Regions from separate parts of the Streptosporangium sp. NBC_01639 genome, predicted to be linked through region 2. Evidence: riboswitches for the same ligand, from Rfam matches in the RefSeq annotation. Region 2 holds a riboswitch; the other holds the start of a gene.
What was found. A riboswitch is a leader RNA that binds a small molecule or an ion and turns the genes downstream of it on or off. The one in region 2 is predicted to bind glycine.
Positions count from the first base shown of each region.

Region 1 (7,649 bases), 2.4 Mb from region 2:
AGCCGTACAGGGAGATCGTCCCGGACGCGCGCATGGCGGCCAGCCGCTCGTCGACGGTGTCGACGTCGACGACCTCGGGCTTCTCACCGGACAGTCCGAGCAGTACGGCCTTGTCGCTGCCGTGGCCCTTGCCGGTCAGCCCGAGCGAGCCGTACAGGATCACTTCGACCCGGGCGGTCTTCTCCAGGAGCCCGTCCTGGTCGAGCCCCCGGGCGAACTTGTGTGCGGCGGCCATCGGTCCGCCGGTGTGCGAGCTGGACGGGCCGATTCCGATCTTGAAGAGATCGAAGACGCTGATCGCCATCTGTCTGGTCCCTGCTTTCACATCGCCGTGATCGTGCGTGCCCGGTGGCGCGCACGATCACGGCATGAGAGAAGAATTTTCAGGATTCGCCGGAAGTGAGCGCCGTGTACTCCTCGGCGGACAGCAGGTCGTCGGCGTTGCCCTCAAGGCGGATGCGGAACAGCCAGCCCTCGCCGTAGGAGTCGCTGTTGACCAGGGACGGGTCGTCCACGACGGCCTGGTTGACCTCGACCACCTCGCCGCTCACCGGGGCGAAGATGTCGCTCACCGACTTGGTCGACTCGACCTCGCCGATCGCGTCGCCGGTGCCGATCGTCGCACCGACCTCGGGGACCTGCACATAGACCACGTCACCCAGCGCGTCGGCGGCGTAGGCGGTGATGCCCACCGTGAGGGTCAGGCCGTCGTCGACACCCGCGACCCACTCGTGCTCCTTGGTGTACTGCAGGTCCTCGGGAATGCTGCTCACTTTTTCCTCCTGTAGAAAGGCAGGTCGACGATGTCGACCGGTTCATGATTACCCCGGATGTCCACCGCCAGACCGGCGGACAGGCCGTTGTCCACGTAGGCCATGGCGATGGGCCTGCCCAGTGACGCCGAGGGCGCTCCGCTGGTGACCACGCCGGCGACGGCGCCGTCACCGGCGACGACCACCGGGTATCCGTGGCGGGGCACCCTGCGGCCGGTCGCGACCAGTCCGACCAGGCGGCGGGCCGGCGGGACGTCCTTGAGCGGTTCCAGGGCGGCCCGGCCGACGAAGTCACCCGGCTTGTCAAACCTCACCACACGGCCGAGCCCCGCGTCGAACGGGGTGAGATCGGCTGACAGTTCGTTTCCGTAGAGCGGCATACCCGCTTCCAGCCGGAGGGTGTCGCGCGCGGACAGCCCGGCGGGCCGCAGCCCGTACGGCTCGCCGGCCTTGGTGAGCGCGGCCCAGAGCGGCTCGGCGTCGTCGGCCGCGACGAACAGCTCGAAGCCGTCCTCTCCGGTGTACCCGGTGCGGGCGACGAGGGCGTCGCGGCCGGCGACGACGGCGGGCAGACCGGCATAGTACTTGAGCCCGTCGAGGTCGGCGTCGGTCAGCTCGCCCAGGATGGCGCGGGAGTGCGGGCCCTGGACCGCGACCAGCGCGTACTGCTCGGAGCGGTCCTCCACCACGGCGTCGAAGGCCGTGGCGCGCCCGGTGAGCTCGGCGGCGACCCGGGGGTAGTTGGAGGCGTTGGCGACGACCATGAACTCGTCGTCGGCCAGGCGGTAGACGATCAGGTCGTCCAGCACGCCGCCCGCCGGGTCGACGATCATCGTGTAGCGGGCGCGGCCAGGCTCCAGGGCGGATATGTAGCCGACCAGGGCGTAGTCCAGGGCCTCGCCGGCCTGGGGGCCGGTCACGAAGATCTCCCCCATGTGGGACAGGTCGAACAGGCCCGCCGCCTGGCGGACCGCGTTGTGCTCGGTGGACTCGCTACCGTAGCGGAGCGGCATCAGCCAGCCCGCGAAGTCGGTCAGCGTCGCACCGAGGGCCTCGTGGACGCCGCGCAGCGGCGTAGGTCGGGACATGTTCGCACCTCAGGCAGGGGACAGATGAGAGCATCCTCCCCCTCTGTCATCGATGCCTGAGAGCTTCGCCCGTTTTTTGCCGGACTTTCACCTTCGGCGAGGCCACCGGGCCTGCTTTCCAGAGAGCACCTACCCGCACGGTCCTTTGCCTTGAGAGGTTTGCGGGGAGGGCTTGCTCCTTCAGGGGTCCTGGCCTGGATGTCAGGACGCTCTCCCGCACGGGATTCATCGGTGTCGCGACCAGCCTAACCGTCCGCACCGGCCGAGCGAAATCCTCGGAGCGATGTGTTTCTCGGCGCCGTGGACGGCCGTACAGGTCAGGGACGGGTCTGCCGTACGAGTTCCTCGAACAGCAGGCTCTCGTCGTCGGCCTCGGGGTGCCACTGGACGGCGACGGCGAACGGGTGGTCCGCCAGCTCCACCGCCTCCACCGTGCCGTCCTCGGCGTGGGCGGTCGCGGTCAGGCCCGACCCCAGCCGGTCGGCGGCCTGGTGGTGGTAATGGGCCACGTCCACGCTCTCGGAACCGAGGATCTTGGCGAGCCGGCTGCCGGGGACCGGCCGCACCGGCATCCGGCCGAACCGCCCGGGGGCCGGGGCGTGCCCGCCGTGGCCGACCACGTCGGGCAGGTGCTGGCGCAGGCTGCCGCCGAGGGCGACGTTGAGGACCTGAAGCCCCCGGCAGACCCCCAGGAACGGGATGCCCCGCTCCAGGGCCGCCCGCGCCAGCCCGGTCTCCGCGTCGTCGCGGAACGTCCGGACATGACTGGTCCGCTCGTGCGGGGCCGCGCCGTACCGGGCCGGATCGACGTCTCCGCCGCCGGCCAGGATCAGCCCGTCCAGCCGTCCGGCCAGCGCGGCGGGGTCGCCCGCCGGGGGCAGGATCACCGGCTGCCCGCCCGCGCGGACCACATGGTCGACATAGGTGTACGGCAGGAGCGCGGCGGTCATCTCCCAGACGGTGAACTTCGCGGGCTCGACGTAGCAGGTGATGCCGATGACGGGACGGGACATGATCTCTTTCTCGCAGGGTGCCGGGACGCGGGCCACCTGCCCGCGTCCCGGCACGCTATCGATGCCAGGGCATGGCGCGGGCAACGGGAGGCCCTGCCTATGGCAGTCCAGGGTCTTCGTGCCGTGGCCCGCTCCGATCGGCTGGATCACCGAGAACGGCACCGCCGCCGCAGACGGCGATCAGCGGGTCGCGAGGATCTCCTCGTCCTGTGGCGCGGCGGTGGAACGGGGTCGCAGATTGAGGACGACGAGTAGCCCGGCGACCATTCCGGCCGCGGTCAGCAGTACGACGAGGAATTCGCCGTCTGCGGTGGCGGCGCGCAGCGCCTGGCCGGTCTTGCCCTCGGTACCGATGTCGGCGATCACCGTGAAGATCGCCAAGCCGATGGCGTTGCCGATGTTGAGGGTGGTGGAGGCGACGCCGTTGGCGATGCCTTGCTCATGGGCCGCGGTGCCGGTGGCGGAGGCGATCCACATGGCGGTCCAGACGATGCCCTGTCCCACCCCGGAGACGATGAGCCCGGGCACCAGCAGGCCGTAGCCGGCGCCTGCGTCGAAGCCGAAGGCGAGCCCGGCCGTGCCGACCACGCCGACGACGAAGCCGATCAGCAGCGTGCCGCGGTTGCCGATCCGGGTGGCGAGGCGCTCGCCGAGCTGGGTGCCGGTGGCGATGGCGAGGGAGGGGATGAGGAAGGCGAGCCCGGTCTGCAGGGCGCTGTAGCCGTGCACGCTCTGCATCAGGACGGTGAGGAAGTAGGGCAGGACGCCGAAGGTCGCCATATAGATGAAGGTGACCGTCATGCCGACGGTCAGGCTGCGGTTGCGGAACAGCCGGAACGGCATCAGCGGATCGGCGCTGCGAGCCTCGACGACCACGAAGAGCGCCAGCAGCGCCGCGGCCAGCACGAAGGCGCCGATCACCAACGGGTTGCCCCAGCCCAGTTCGGGTCCCTCGACAAGGGCGAAGACCAGCAGAGTGGCACCACCGGTGGCGCTGAGCGCACCCGGGAAGTCGAACTTGCGGCGCGGGCCCTGGGCGGAGTCGCGGGGGACGACGTACAGGGCGGCCAGCGCGACGAGCCCGGCGAGGGGGACGTTGACGTAGAAGACGGCGGGCCAGCCGAAGTTCTCGGTGAGCACGCCGCCGAGCAGCGCGCCGAGGGTCAGGCCGCTGGCTCCGGCGCCGCCCCAGACCGCGAGCGCCCGGTTGCGCTGGGGGCCCTCGGCGAAAAGGGTGTTGATCAGTGAGAGGGTGGCCGGCAGCAGCAGGGCTCCGCCGATGCCCTGGATGGCGCGGGCGGCGATGATGACGCCGGGGCTGCCCGCCAGTCCGCCCGCCAGCGAGGAGGCAGCGTAGAGGGCAAGGGCGAGCACGAAGATCCGGCGGCGGCCCAGCAGATCCGCCGCACGCCCGCCGAACAGCAGGAAACCGCCCGCGAAGACGACGTACGCGCTGACCACCAACTGCTGGGTCTGGCCCGGGAAGCCCAGGTCCGAGCCGATCTCGGGAAGCGCGACGAACACGATGTTGAGGTCGAGCGAGTAGATCAGCTGCGCCAGGGCCAGCAGTGCCAGGATCCAGCCCGGCCGCCGCTTGGCGCTGCCCGAGGTCTCCCCTTGCAGCGTGGATGAAGTGGACATGTGAGTGCGCCCTTCTCAGGTCTGGTTCTCGGGGCTCAGGGGCGGACGGGGGTGGGGCCCGTCCGATCGAATTCGTACGTATATTTGCGTACAGTAGGACTGTTGGCAAGTCCGCCCCTTGGGGAAGGTCGGCTGGAACGGACCACGCAGCAGGGAGTTCATGCACGTCAGGGGCACCGTCGGAGGTGAGTCGAGGAGGTCGGCCCAAACGCGATGGTTCGACGGTCGCGGTACAGTCGGAGCATGGGCTTCCGCCATCCAGACCGTGATCAGATCCGGATCGAAGACGTCCTGTCGGCGCTGGGGAGTCCCTTGCGACTGGCCGTCGTCCGGGTGCTCGACGCCGGCGGGGAGCACAACTGCAGCAGCGTCCTGAGCGTCCTGGGCGTGACGTCGAAGTCGACCATGACCCACCATTGGCGGGTGCTACGGGACAGCGGCGTCATCTGGCAGCACCCCTCCGGCCGGGAGAATCTCCTCACGCTGCGCCGCGAGGACCTCGACACGCGCTATCCCGGGCTGCTCGAGGCCATCCTGACCGGTGCCCTCGGCGACGAGGCCGCTCAGGCCGTCAGCGCTCAGGCCCGTTCCGGCGGCTGAAAGGCGGCCCTCCGGCGCCCGCCCGCCGTCCTTGCTGCATGGGGGCGCCGGCGAACACCGTGCTGGCTCCGGACCGCCGACGCCGTCCGCGACGACCTCGAAGCCCGCTTCGCCGTCCGGCACGTCACGTTGCCTGGTCCGCCGAACACCGGACTCGGCCAGCTGCGCGGGACCTTGACGACCAATGATCGCTAGGCGGAGGACGCGAGCGCGGCGGGGATCTCGGCGAAGGTCTCCTCGACCAGTTTCGTCAAGGCGTCGCGTCCGCCGTGGCCGCCCTGGGCCGTCCAGCGCAGGGAAGCCGTGCGCCAGGCGGCCACGAAGATCTCCACGATCAGGTGGAGGCGCACCTCGTCGATGTCGGTATCGGAACGGTTGCCCACCGCCTCGACCAGGGCTCTGGTGGTGTCCTGGCAGTAACCCAGGCTGTGTGCCTGCAGGGCGGGGACGGCTTCCGACAACGCGCGGGTGGCCAGGAAGCGGCGATCCCAGTCGAGGTCCATGGCACCCAGGGTGGCGTCCAGTGCCACGCGGAGGGCCTCCAGCAGTGGGCCGTTCAGTTCCTGGGTGACCACGCTGTCCAGATAGGCCGACCACAGGTCGCTGTCAGCGGCGAGCGCGACGTCCTCCTTGGAGGGGTAGTTGCGGAAGAAGGTGCGCTTGGACACCTCCACGGCATCGCACAGATCGTCCAGCGTGGTGGCGTCGTATCCACGTTCGGTGAACAGGCGGAGCGCGGACTCGGCCAGGGCTCGGCGAGTGCGCAGCTTCTTGCGTTCGCGTAGCGGCAGGTCACGCAGGTCATCGCTCACACCATGAGGTTACCACTCGAAGGCTGTTGCGCTTTGACAGCTAACGCCACTTAGTGGCACTGTCTCCTTGGTGGCCGATTGTGGCTGTCGAACCTCCCCTGAAGGAGTCTGAACTCGTGACAACCGCCCCCACCGGACGCTCCCGTCCGGCGATCACTCTGGCGGTGGTGCTGCTGGCCTTCGTCACCGTGCCGATGTCCATCTCCGGAGCAGCCGTCGCGTTGCCCGGCATCGGCGCGGACCTGCACACCGCGGGCGCGCCTCTGCAATGGGTCATGAACGCCTACAACCTGACGTTCGCCTCGTTCATGCTGGTCGCCGGGTCCATGGCCGACCTGGTGGGTCGCCGCCGAACCTTCGCGGCCGGCGCGGGGCTGTTCGCCATCGGCTCGCTGGCCGCAGTGGCCGCCCCCGGCATCGTCCTGCTGGACATCGCCCGTGCCCTGTCGGGCATCGGCGCGGCCGGGGTGTTCGCCAGCGGCGGCGCGATCCTGGCCACCACCTTCGACGGCGCCGCTCGCACCCGGGCCTTCGCGGCCCTCGGCAGTGCCGCGGGGCTCGGCCTGGCAACCGGGCCCACCCTGTCGGGCTGGCTGGTCAGCACACTGGGCTGGCGCGCCACCTTCGGGCTGCACGCGGTCGTGGTGGCGGTGGCGCTGGCCGGCGTCGGATTCGTCGCCGAGTCGCGCGCCCAGCAGCGCCCCCGGCTGGATGTGACCGGTGCGGTGGTGTTCGTCGCCGGGCTGGGCGCGCTGGTCCTGGGTGCGGTCCAGGGCCCGGACCTGGGTTGGTCGAGCCCTGGTGTGCTGGCGCTGCTGGTCGCCGGGGTCGGGTTGCTGGTGGTCTTCCTCGTCGTGCAGTCGCGCTCCGCCGCCCCGCTACTGGACCTGTCGCTGGTGAGGAACCGCCGGTTCCTGGCGCTGTGCATGGTGCCGGTGGTGACGACCTTCGGCTTCGTGACGCTGCTGACCTATCTGCCCACCTATCTGATGGGCGCGGGCGGCTTGTCCGCCCAGCGGGCCGGGACGGTGCTGCTGCTGATGACCGGACCGGTACTGCTGGCCCCGCCGCTGGCCGGGGGGCTGGTCAACCGGGGCGTGTCGGCCCGCGCACTGATCACGGCGGCGCTGGCGATGTTCGCCGCCGGGAACGCGTGGCTCACCGTGATCGGCCCCTCCACCCCCACCGCCGTCATCGCCGGACCGCTGCTGCTGATCGGCCTGGGCGCCGGGCTGTCGTTCGGCGTGGGTGACGGAATGGCGATGAGCCTCGTCGAACCCGAGCGCGCCGGAATGGCCACCGGGTTCCTCAACACCATGCGCATCGGCAGCGAGGCCATCGTCATCGCCGTGTTCGGCGCGGTCCTGGTCAGCCTGATCGGCACCCGCGTCGGCTCCGCCGAACTGGCCGCCAAGGTCGCCGCGGGAGACCTGTCCCACGGCGATCCCGCTGTGCTGGCCGCCGGATTCACCCACGCCCTGCACCTCGCGCTGTACGGAACGGCCGCCGTGTGCGCGATCGGCACGGTGGCCATCGCTGCCGCACTGGCCCAGCCGCGCCGAGGCATCGCCGCAACCCCCGCCGCCGACGATGCCCCGCTGCCCACCGAGGTCGCCTGACCAGGCATGGCAAGGGTCTCGGGAATCCCGCCGAGTTGTCTTGGCGCGCTTTCACCGGAGGGTGATCCTCCGGGCCCGCTTTCGTGCTGTCCCTCGGTCGGGT
Region 1 is NZ_CP109272.1:2,716,265-2,723,913, reverse strand. It holds gene OHA77_RS12220 (L-serine ammonia-lyase) at 1-304, opposite strand, end outside; gene gcvH (glycine cleavage system protein GcvH) at 384-773, opposite strand; gene gcvT (glycine cleavage system aminomethyltransferase GcvT) at 770-1,861, opposite strand; glycine riboswitch at 1,895-1,989, opposite strand; glycine riboswitch at 1,990-2,088, opposite strand; gene OHA77_RS12205 (gamma-glutamyl-gamma-aminobutyrate hydrolase family protein) at 2,179-2,874, opposite strand; gene OHA77_RS12200 (MFS transporter) at 3,055-4,515, opposite strand; gene OHA77_RS12195 (ArsR/SmtB family transcription factor) at 4,759-5,115, shown strand; gene OHA77_RS12190 (TetR/AcrR family transcriptional regulator) at 5,307-5,927, opposite strand; gene OHA77_RS12185 (MFS transporter) at 6,044-7,546, shown strand.
Region 1: another riboswitch for glycine. It lies ahead of gcvT (glycine cleavage system aminomethyltransferase GcvT); the one in region 2 lies ahead of gcvP (aminomethyl-transferring glycine dehydrogenase).

Region 2 (7,649 bases):
GCCCAGCGGGACACCGAAACGCTGCGAGGAGCCGATCGCGATGTCGGCGCCGAGCTCACCGGGGGCGGCGAGCAGGGTGAGGGCGAGCAGGTCGGCGGCGGCGACCACCTGGGCGCCGCGCGCATGGGCGGCCTCGGCGATGGAGCGGAAGTCCCTGACCCGGCCACTGGCACCCGGGTACTGCACGAGCACGCCGAAGCACTCGGGAAGCTCGGAGGTGAAGTCGCTCTCGACCAGCTCGATGCCGAGCGGCTCGGCCCTGGTGCGCAGCACGGCCTTGGTCTGCGGCAGCGCGTCGGCGTCCACCACGAACACGGCGGACGGGCCGCGGCCGGCGCGCCGGGCCAGGGTCATCGCCTCGGCGGCGGCGGTGGCCTCGTCCAGCAGGGAGGCGCCGGAGACGTCGAGCGCGGTCAGGTCGGAGACGACCGTCTGGAAGTTGATCAGGGCCTCCAGGCGGCCCTGGGAGATCTCCGGCTGGTAGGGCGTGTAGGCGGTGTACCAGCCCGGGTTCTCCAGCAGGTTGCGGCGGATGACGGCCGGGGTGACCGTGTCGTGGTATCCCAGGCCGATCATCGAGGTGAGCACCGTGTTACGGGCGGCCAGGGCGCGCAACTCGGCGATGGCCTCGGTCTCACTGGCCGCCGGGGGCAGCCGCAGCCGGTCCTTGGCCCGGATCGCCTCCGGCACGGTCATCGCGACGAGGTCGGCGGTGGAGGCGAATCCGACCGCCTCCAGCATGCGGGTCTGGTCGGCGTCCGCAGGCCCGATGTGCCGGGTGGCGAACGGCGGGGAGATGAGCTCGCTGAGCGGTGACAGGTCGGTCATGGAAAGCCTTCCGAGGCGGTGGAGACCGGCGCTGGGCGCGGGCGTATGCCGGATCTCCCCCTCTGTCATCTCGACCTGAGAGCTTCACCGTCCCCGCCGGGGAGGTTTGCACCGTCGGTGAGATGCGCCTGGCGGACGCACCTGCTTTCCAGAGTCGCCTCGTCCGTGCGGTACCGGGTGCCTGAGAGATTCCGGGGAGGTTGCTCCTTCGGCGCCCCGATCCTGTCGGGGTCTCTCCCGCACAGCGTCAGCAGCGAGACCAACTTTACCCCGTGCGGCGAGCCCTGCGTCGGCGGGCCAGCTCATCGGCGTGATGATCGCCTGAAGGGCCCTGGTCGGACTCCGCGCGCTCGCCGGGAAGATCCGCGAGGGAGCCCTCCACCTCCTGCCACACCCGGCCGAGCGCGATGCCGAACACGCCCTGTCCCCCCTGGAGCAGGTCGATGACCTCGTCGGGCGAGGTGCACTCGTAGACGCTCACCCCGTCGCTCATCAGCGTGATCTGGGCGAGGTCGTTGACGCCGCGGTCACGGAGGTGCTGTACGGCGATGCGGATCTGCTGGAGGGAGACACCGGTGTCGAGCAGTCGTTTGACGACCTTGAGCACCAGGATGTCGCGAAAGCCGTAGAGCCTCTGGGAACCCGAGCCGTGGGCCGCTCTCACGGTGGGCTCGACCAGGCCGGTGCGCGCCCAGTAGTCCAACTGCCGATAGGTGATGTCGGCCGCCGCGCAGGCGGTGGGGCCCCGATATCCGATGTCGGCCGGCGGTTTCACCGGCTGCCCGTCGAACAGCAGACCCTCTTCACCCGCGCGCTGACGTGCCGACTGGCGCCGTTCCGGGTCATCCTGATCGGCGTTTCTATCCTCGCCGCTGCTGACCGCCACGCGGACCTCCGGCTTTCTCTCATCCCGCGGCCTGATCTGGGGGTTTACGCACGACCACGGGTTTCACTTGCACCGTAGGACTGGGGCCAAGATCAGTCAACGACCCCACCCGGCGCGTCGTGAAGCGTAAATGCACCGAAATTCCTACCCCGCGCGACCGAAGTCCTCAGGCGTGATTGTGTCAAGGAACTCCCTGAACTTCTCCACCTCGTCCTCCTGGTCGTCGGGGATGAGCACCCCGGCCTCCCGGACCACGTCCTCGCTGGCGAAGATTCGGGCGCCCGTGCGGAGTGCCAGGGCGATCGAGTCCGAGGGGCGGGCACTCACCTCGACCCCGTTGGAGAAGACCAGGTCGGCGAAGAAGATCCCGTCACGGAGCGCGACGATGTTGACCGTGTTCAGGCGGACACCGAGACCGTCGAGCACGTCCCGGAACAGGTCATGGGTGAGCGGCCGCGGCGGTGGCTCCTCGGCCTGGGCCATGGCGATCGCCGTCGCCTCCGTCATACCAATCCAGATCGGCAGATAACGCTCCCCTTGTGCCTCCTTCAGCAGGACGATTGGCTGGTTGGAGGGCATCTCAACCCGAACGCCCACGACCTCCATCTGCAACACGGGCTGCTCCGTCTTCGCTGGATTCCGACCGGTTTGTTCAACGTAACACTCGCGAGGTACGAGTGCCTGGTCAGGTTGTCACCGGCCCAGGACCCCGCGCACGCCGGAACGCAGCAGCGAGGCGTGCAATTCCAGCAGGAGACCGGAAATCTCCCGGGCCGTCTCGTCGGCCCGGTCGATGGCACCGGGCCCGCGGCGGCGCAGCAGCGGCGCGACGGCCTGCTCCACGAGCCCGGCCTCGCGCTCGGCCGCGGCCTTGACCGCCCGCAGATGGCGGGCGCGCAGCCCGAAGGCGCTGAGGGCCCCGACGCTGCGGGCAACGGCCAGCGCCTCGGCGTCGTAGTAGCGGGCCACCGCGGCGAGCAGGCCGTAGTCCTCAAGCTCGGCGAGGGTCTCCTCGGTCAGCTCGGCGGCGGCGAGCAGCTCCTCACGGGTGAGACGGACCTCGGCGGGCGCGTCGTCGGGCACGGCGCGCGGGGGCGCCGGCGGGCGCTCCTCGCGGTCGGCCGCCTCGAGACGGTCCTTGATGACACGCAGCGGCAGATAGCGGTCACGCTGCTCGCTGAGGATGTAGCGAAGCCGCTCGACATCGGCGTAGGTGAACTTCCGATAGCCGGAGGGACTGCGCTCCGGCTCGATCAGCCCCTCGCCCTCCAGGAAACGGATCTTGGAGATGCTGACATCGGGGAACTCGCCCTGCAGGAGAGCGAGCACCTCCCCGATGCTCATGTGCGCACGAGCGGCCTGCGTGCTCATCATCCTCCAGCGGCGCCACGGGTGAGGAAGACCAGCCGGAACTTGCCGATCTGGACCTCGTCCCCGCCGTACAGCGGGACTTCTTCGATCCGTTCGCGGTTCACGTAGGTGCCGTTCAGGCTGCCGACGTCGCGGACGGTGAAAACCCCGCCCCCACGCCGGTAGAACTCCACGTGACGGCGCGACACGGTGATGTCGTCGAGGAAGATGTCGCTCTCGGGGTGGCGGCCCACGGTGGTGAGCTCGCTGTCCAGCAGGAAGCGGCTACCGGCGTTGGGACCACGCATGGCCACCAGCAGAGCGGAGCCCGGGGGCAACTGCTCGACGGCTTGCCGCTCGGCGAGAAGCGTCTCTCCGGTCTCCGCCTCGTAGGCCTCGATCCCGGAGAGGGAAATGGTGGACGTGCTGTCTCCGGGTGAGTCGGACTTGGTCAGCGGCGACCCGCATCGGGAGCAGAAACGGGCATCCTCAGGGTTGGCATGACCGCACTGCGTGCAGTAGACGCTCGGCATCGATCGGCTCGGCCTCCTACCGCGAAGACGCGGCAACGGTGCTCAGGGATGCGCGCCTCGCTTCTTCGCTTCTCAAGTATTTTCTCAGACTGCGAATGCCGCAACATACACCGTCGAGAAGCAAAGATCAAGGCAGACGCTCGACCGCGGGTTCGGTCGGAGACAAAGTTACAGCCGGGCGGCGCCTCCGGTCCACGTCGCCGCGCGGAGTTCGTCGCACCTGGCCGCACCGGCCGTGCCCGCGGCCGAACCGCGGCGGGTGGCAGCGGCCCTTCTCCCCCGCCGGCACGTCCGGAGCGCCCTCATGTGGACGCCGCCTCCTCCACCACCCGCGCCCAGTGTTCGAGCAGGCTCTGCGCGGAGTCGACGTCGGTCCCCTCGGCCCACAGATGGGTGACGGCCTCGGCCGGGTCGGGCAGCACCAGCGCCCAGCTCCCGTCCTCGGCCACCACCCTCACCCCGTCGGTGGTGTCGATGCGGTGTCGCTCCGCCGCCTCGATCACCGAGCGCATCACCACCCCCTTCGCCGCCCAGGGGGTGGGGACCGTACGGCGCAGCAGCTTGGCCTCGGGGATCCTGGCGTCGATCTGGCTGAGCGACAGCCGTGTCCTGGCGACCAGGCCGAGCAGGCGCAGGAACACCGCCAGCCCGTCCACCGTGGGACCGAACTCGGGCACGATGAAGCCGCCCCGCCCGTCCGCCGCGAAGATCACGTCCTGGCCGCGGGCGGCGGCGGTGAGCGCGTCGATCGCGGTGGACGTCCACTCGACCTGCACCCCGTGGAACCGGGAGACCTGCTCGGCCACCCGGGTGGTGGTGACCGGCAGCGCCACCCGGCCACCGCACCGCTCGGCCGCGATCAGGTCCAGCACGACCAGCAGGGCGCGCTCCTCGCTGATCAGCTGACCCATCTCGTCGACCAGTGCGACCCGCTCCCCCACCGGGTCGAACCGCACCCCGAAGGCCGCCCTGGAGGAGCTGACGAGCTCCGACAGGCGTTGCAGGTCACGCCGGCGTTCGGCGAGGGTCTCGGTGGGCGAGGCGTCGTCCAGCCGGTTGTTGACGGTGAGCACGTCCACTCCGACCCGACCGAGCAGGCTCGGGAGCACCAGCGAGGAGGTGCCGCCCGCGCAGTCGACCACGACCTTCATGTCCGCGTCGCGCACCCCGGTCATGTCGACGCAGCGCAGCAGTTCGTGGGTGTAGTCCTCGACCGCCCGGGCGGGGAAGCTGAGTTCGGCGATCTCGCCGGGAAAGGCGCGGCGGAACTCCTGCCGGGAGAAGACCCGGTCCAGCTTGCGCTGGGCCGCCTGGGACAGGTCGGCGCCGCGCTCGTCCATGAAGACGATGTCCACGCTCTGCGGGTCTCCCGGGGTGGTGCGCAACGCGATGCCGCCGACGGCGTTCTCCCTGGCGGTGTGGAAGCGGGAGACCGGCAGCGGAGCGGCCTCCAGGTCGAGCACGTTGATCGCGCTGGCGTTCAGGGCGCTGATCACGGCCCGCTTCAACGCCCGCGCGGCGCGGGAGGAGTCACGGGAAGTGATCACCGATGCGCCCTTCTTGAGCGTGGTGGCGTAGGCGCTGGCCAGCCGTACGCACAGCTCGGGGGTGATCTCCACGTTGACCAGACCGGACACCCCCCGGGGGCCGAACAGGTTGCGCTGACCGCGTGACTCCCAGATGACGCTGGTGTTGACCACCGCCCCCGCCTCGATGGTCTTGAACGGGTAGACCTTGACTCCGGAGGAGACGTAGGCCTCGGCCTCGATGATGCACTCGTCGCCGACGACCGCGCTCTCCTCGATCCTGACGCCGGTCATCAGGTCGGTGTTCTTGCCGATGACGCAGCCGCGCAGGTGGGCGCTGGGACCGACGTAGACGTTGTCATGGATCACGGCGCGGTGCAGGAAGGCGCCCTCGCGGACGACGACGTTGCTGCCCAGGACGGTGTACTCGCGCAGTTCGGCCCCGGCTTCGACCTTGGCGTAGTCGCCGATGTAGAGGGGGCCCTTGAGCACCGCGTCGACGTCCACCGAGGCGCCCTCGGCCACCCAGACTCCGGGGGAGACCTCGAAGGCGTCGACGTCCACTCTGACCCGTCCCGACAGCACGTCGGCCTGGGCGCGCAGGTAGCTCTCGTGGGTCCCGACGTCTTCCCAGTAGCCGTCGGCGACGTAGCCGTACAGGGGTGCCCCGCGCGCCAGCAGACGGGGGAAGACGTCGGCCGACCAGTCGACGGGCTCACCGGTCGCGATCTCGTCGAGGACCTCCGGTTCCATCACGTAGATACCGGTGTTGACGGTGTCGGAGAACACCTGCCCCCAGGTGGGCTTCTCCAGGAAGCGCTCCACCCGGCCATGGTCGTCGACGATGACGATGCCGAACTCCAGAGGGTTGGGCACCCGCTTGAGACCGATGGTGACCAGCGCGCCGTTCTCACGGTGGAAGCGGATCATGTCGGTCAGGTCGATGTCGGTGAGCGCGTCGCCGGAGATGACCAGGAAACGGTCGTCACGGAGTCTGTCGGCGGCGTTCTTGACGCTGCCGGCGGTGCCGAGCGGGGTGTCCTCGGTGGCGTAGTACAGGCTCATGCCGAGCTCGTCGCCGTCGCCGAAGTAGTTGCGGATCAGGGCTGCCAGGAACTGCACGGTCACCACGGTCTCGGTGAGCCCGTGGCGTTTCAGCAGGCGCAGCACATGCTCCATGATCGGCCGATTGATAACAGGTAGAAGGGGTTTGGGCTGGTTCGCGGTCATCGGCCGGAGCCGCGTCCCTTCCCCACCCGCCATCACAACGGCCTTCACGGATCACCTCTTAAGGCGTTTGGCTCCTTCGACGAGTTGCCGCACCTGTACCCAATACAGCAGTCCGGACCACCAGTACAGACCTGTGCCCCAGATGGCGAGCGACCAGCCGACGATTCCGGCCACATCCGCGTACCAGGAGTCGTGGTAGGCGAGGAAGAGCAGGGGGAAGGCGTAGAGCAGGTTGGCGGTGGCGGCCTTGCCCAGGAAGTGGACCGGCAGCGCCGGGCCGTATCCGAGGCGGCGCAGGATGGGCGGGATGCCCAGCAGCATGACGTCCCGCAACGGGATCGCCAGCGCCAGCCACCAGGGGATGATGCCCCGCATGGCCAGGCCGAACAGGGTGGCCAGGATGTAGAGACGGTCGGCCAGCGGGTCGAGCAGGCGGCCGAGCCTGCTGGTCTGGTTCCACGCGCGGGCGATCTTACCGTCGAGCCAGTCGGAGAACCCCGCCAGCATCAGCAACGCGACGGCCCAGCCGTCCGCCCTGGGCCCCAGGACCAGCCAGAGGAAGACCGGCACGCCAAGGAGCCTGGCCAGGCTCAACGCGTTGGGAACCGTCCAGATTCGATGTTCGGCTCCAGATACTTCCGGGTTCACCCGTGTCTCTCCCCTCCCCGTACGTGATGCCGACCCTACCTGTGTGGGGCATTCGCGGACCGTCCCCCCGTGCCCGAGCCCTCGCGACCGGCCGGAAAGTGATCCGGCGGGGGCTCATCGCGCCACAGGGCGCCGTCCGGGCCCACCCGGATCAACGGAATACCGGGGCACCCTCACCCCCGTTGTGGGAGCACGACGGCGTCTCGGACGCTCAGCGGACGCGTACGGCGGGGCGCGGCGATCGGGCCCGGAACAGCACGGCGGCCCCGGACCGGACCTCCCACCCCTCCGGCCGTCTCCGGCCGCGGCGGACGTCCGGCCCCGGACCGCGGGATCGCACAAAGCAGAGGCCATAGGTGCCCGCGCCCGGTGTCCCGTCATCCTCCAGAAGGAGATCCTTCTCCTCCCGGAGGGCGGGAAACAGGCCGAATGGTTGAGGTGCGTGCCTTCGGAGAGGCCCTACTCTTTCCCCTATGACCAATGACACCACGCTGTTCCTGGGGCAGTGGCTGCGCTCCCCGGGGACCGTTGGGGCCGTGGCACCGAGCTCCCGGCGACTTGCCGAAACGATGACCGCACCGGTGCCCCACGGGGGCGATCCCGTGATCGTCGAGCTCGGACCGGGAACGGGCGCGTTCACGGCGGAGA
Region 2 is NZ_CP109272.1:327,368-335,016, forward strand. It holds gene gcvP (aminomethyl-transferring glycine dehydrogenase) at 1-828, opposite strand, end outside; glycine riboswitch at 987-1,078, opposite strand; gene OHA77_RS01570 (MerR family transcriptional regulator) at 1,094-1,714, opposite strand; gene OHA77_RS01575 (bifunctional nuclease family protein) at 1,859-2,329, opposite strand; gene OHA77_RS01580 (MerR family transcriptional regulator) at 2,408-3,058, opposite strand; gene OHA77_RS01585 (FHA domain-containing protein) at 3,085-3,597, opposite strand; gene OHA77_RS01590 (mannose-1-phosphate guanyltransferase) at 3,900-6,401, opposite strand; gene OHA77_RS01595 (CDP-alcohol phosphatidyltransferase family protein) at 6,405-6,923, opposite strand; gene OHA77_RS01600 (class I SAM-dependent methyltransferase) at 7,475-7,649, shown strand, end outside.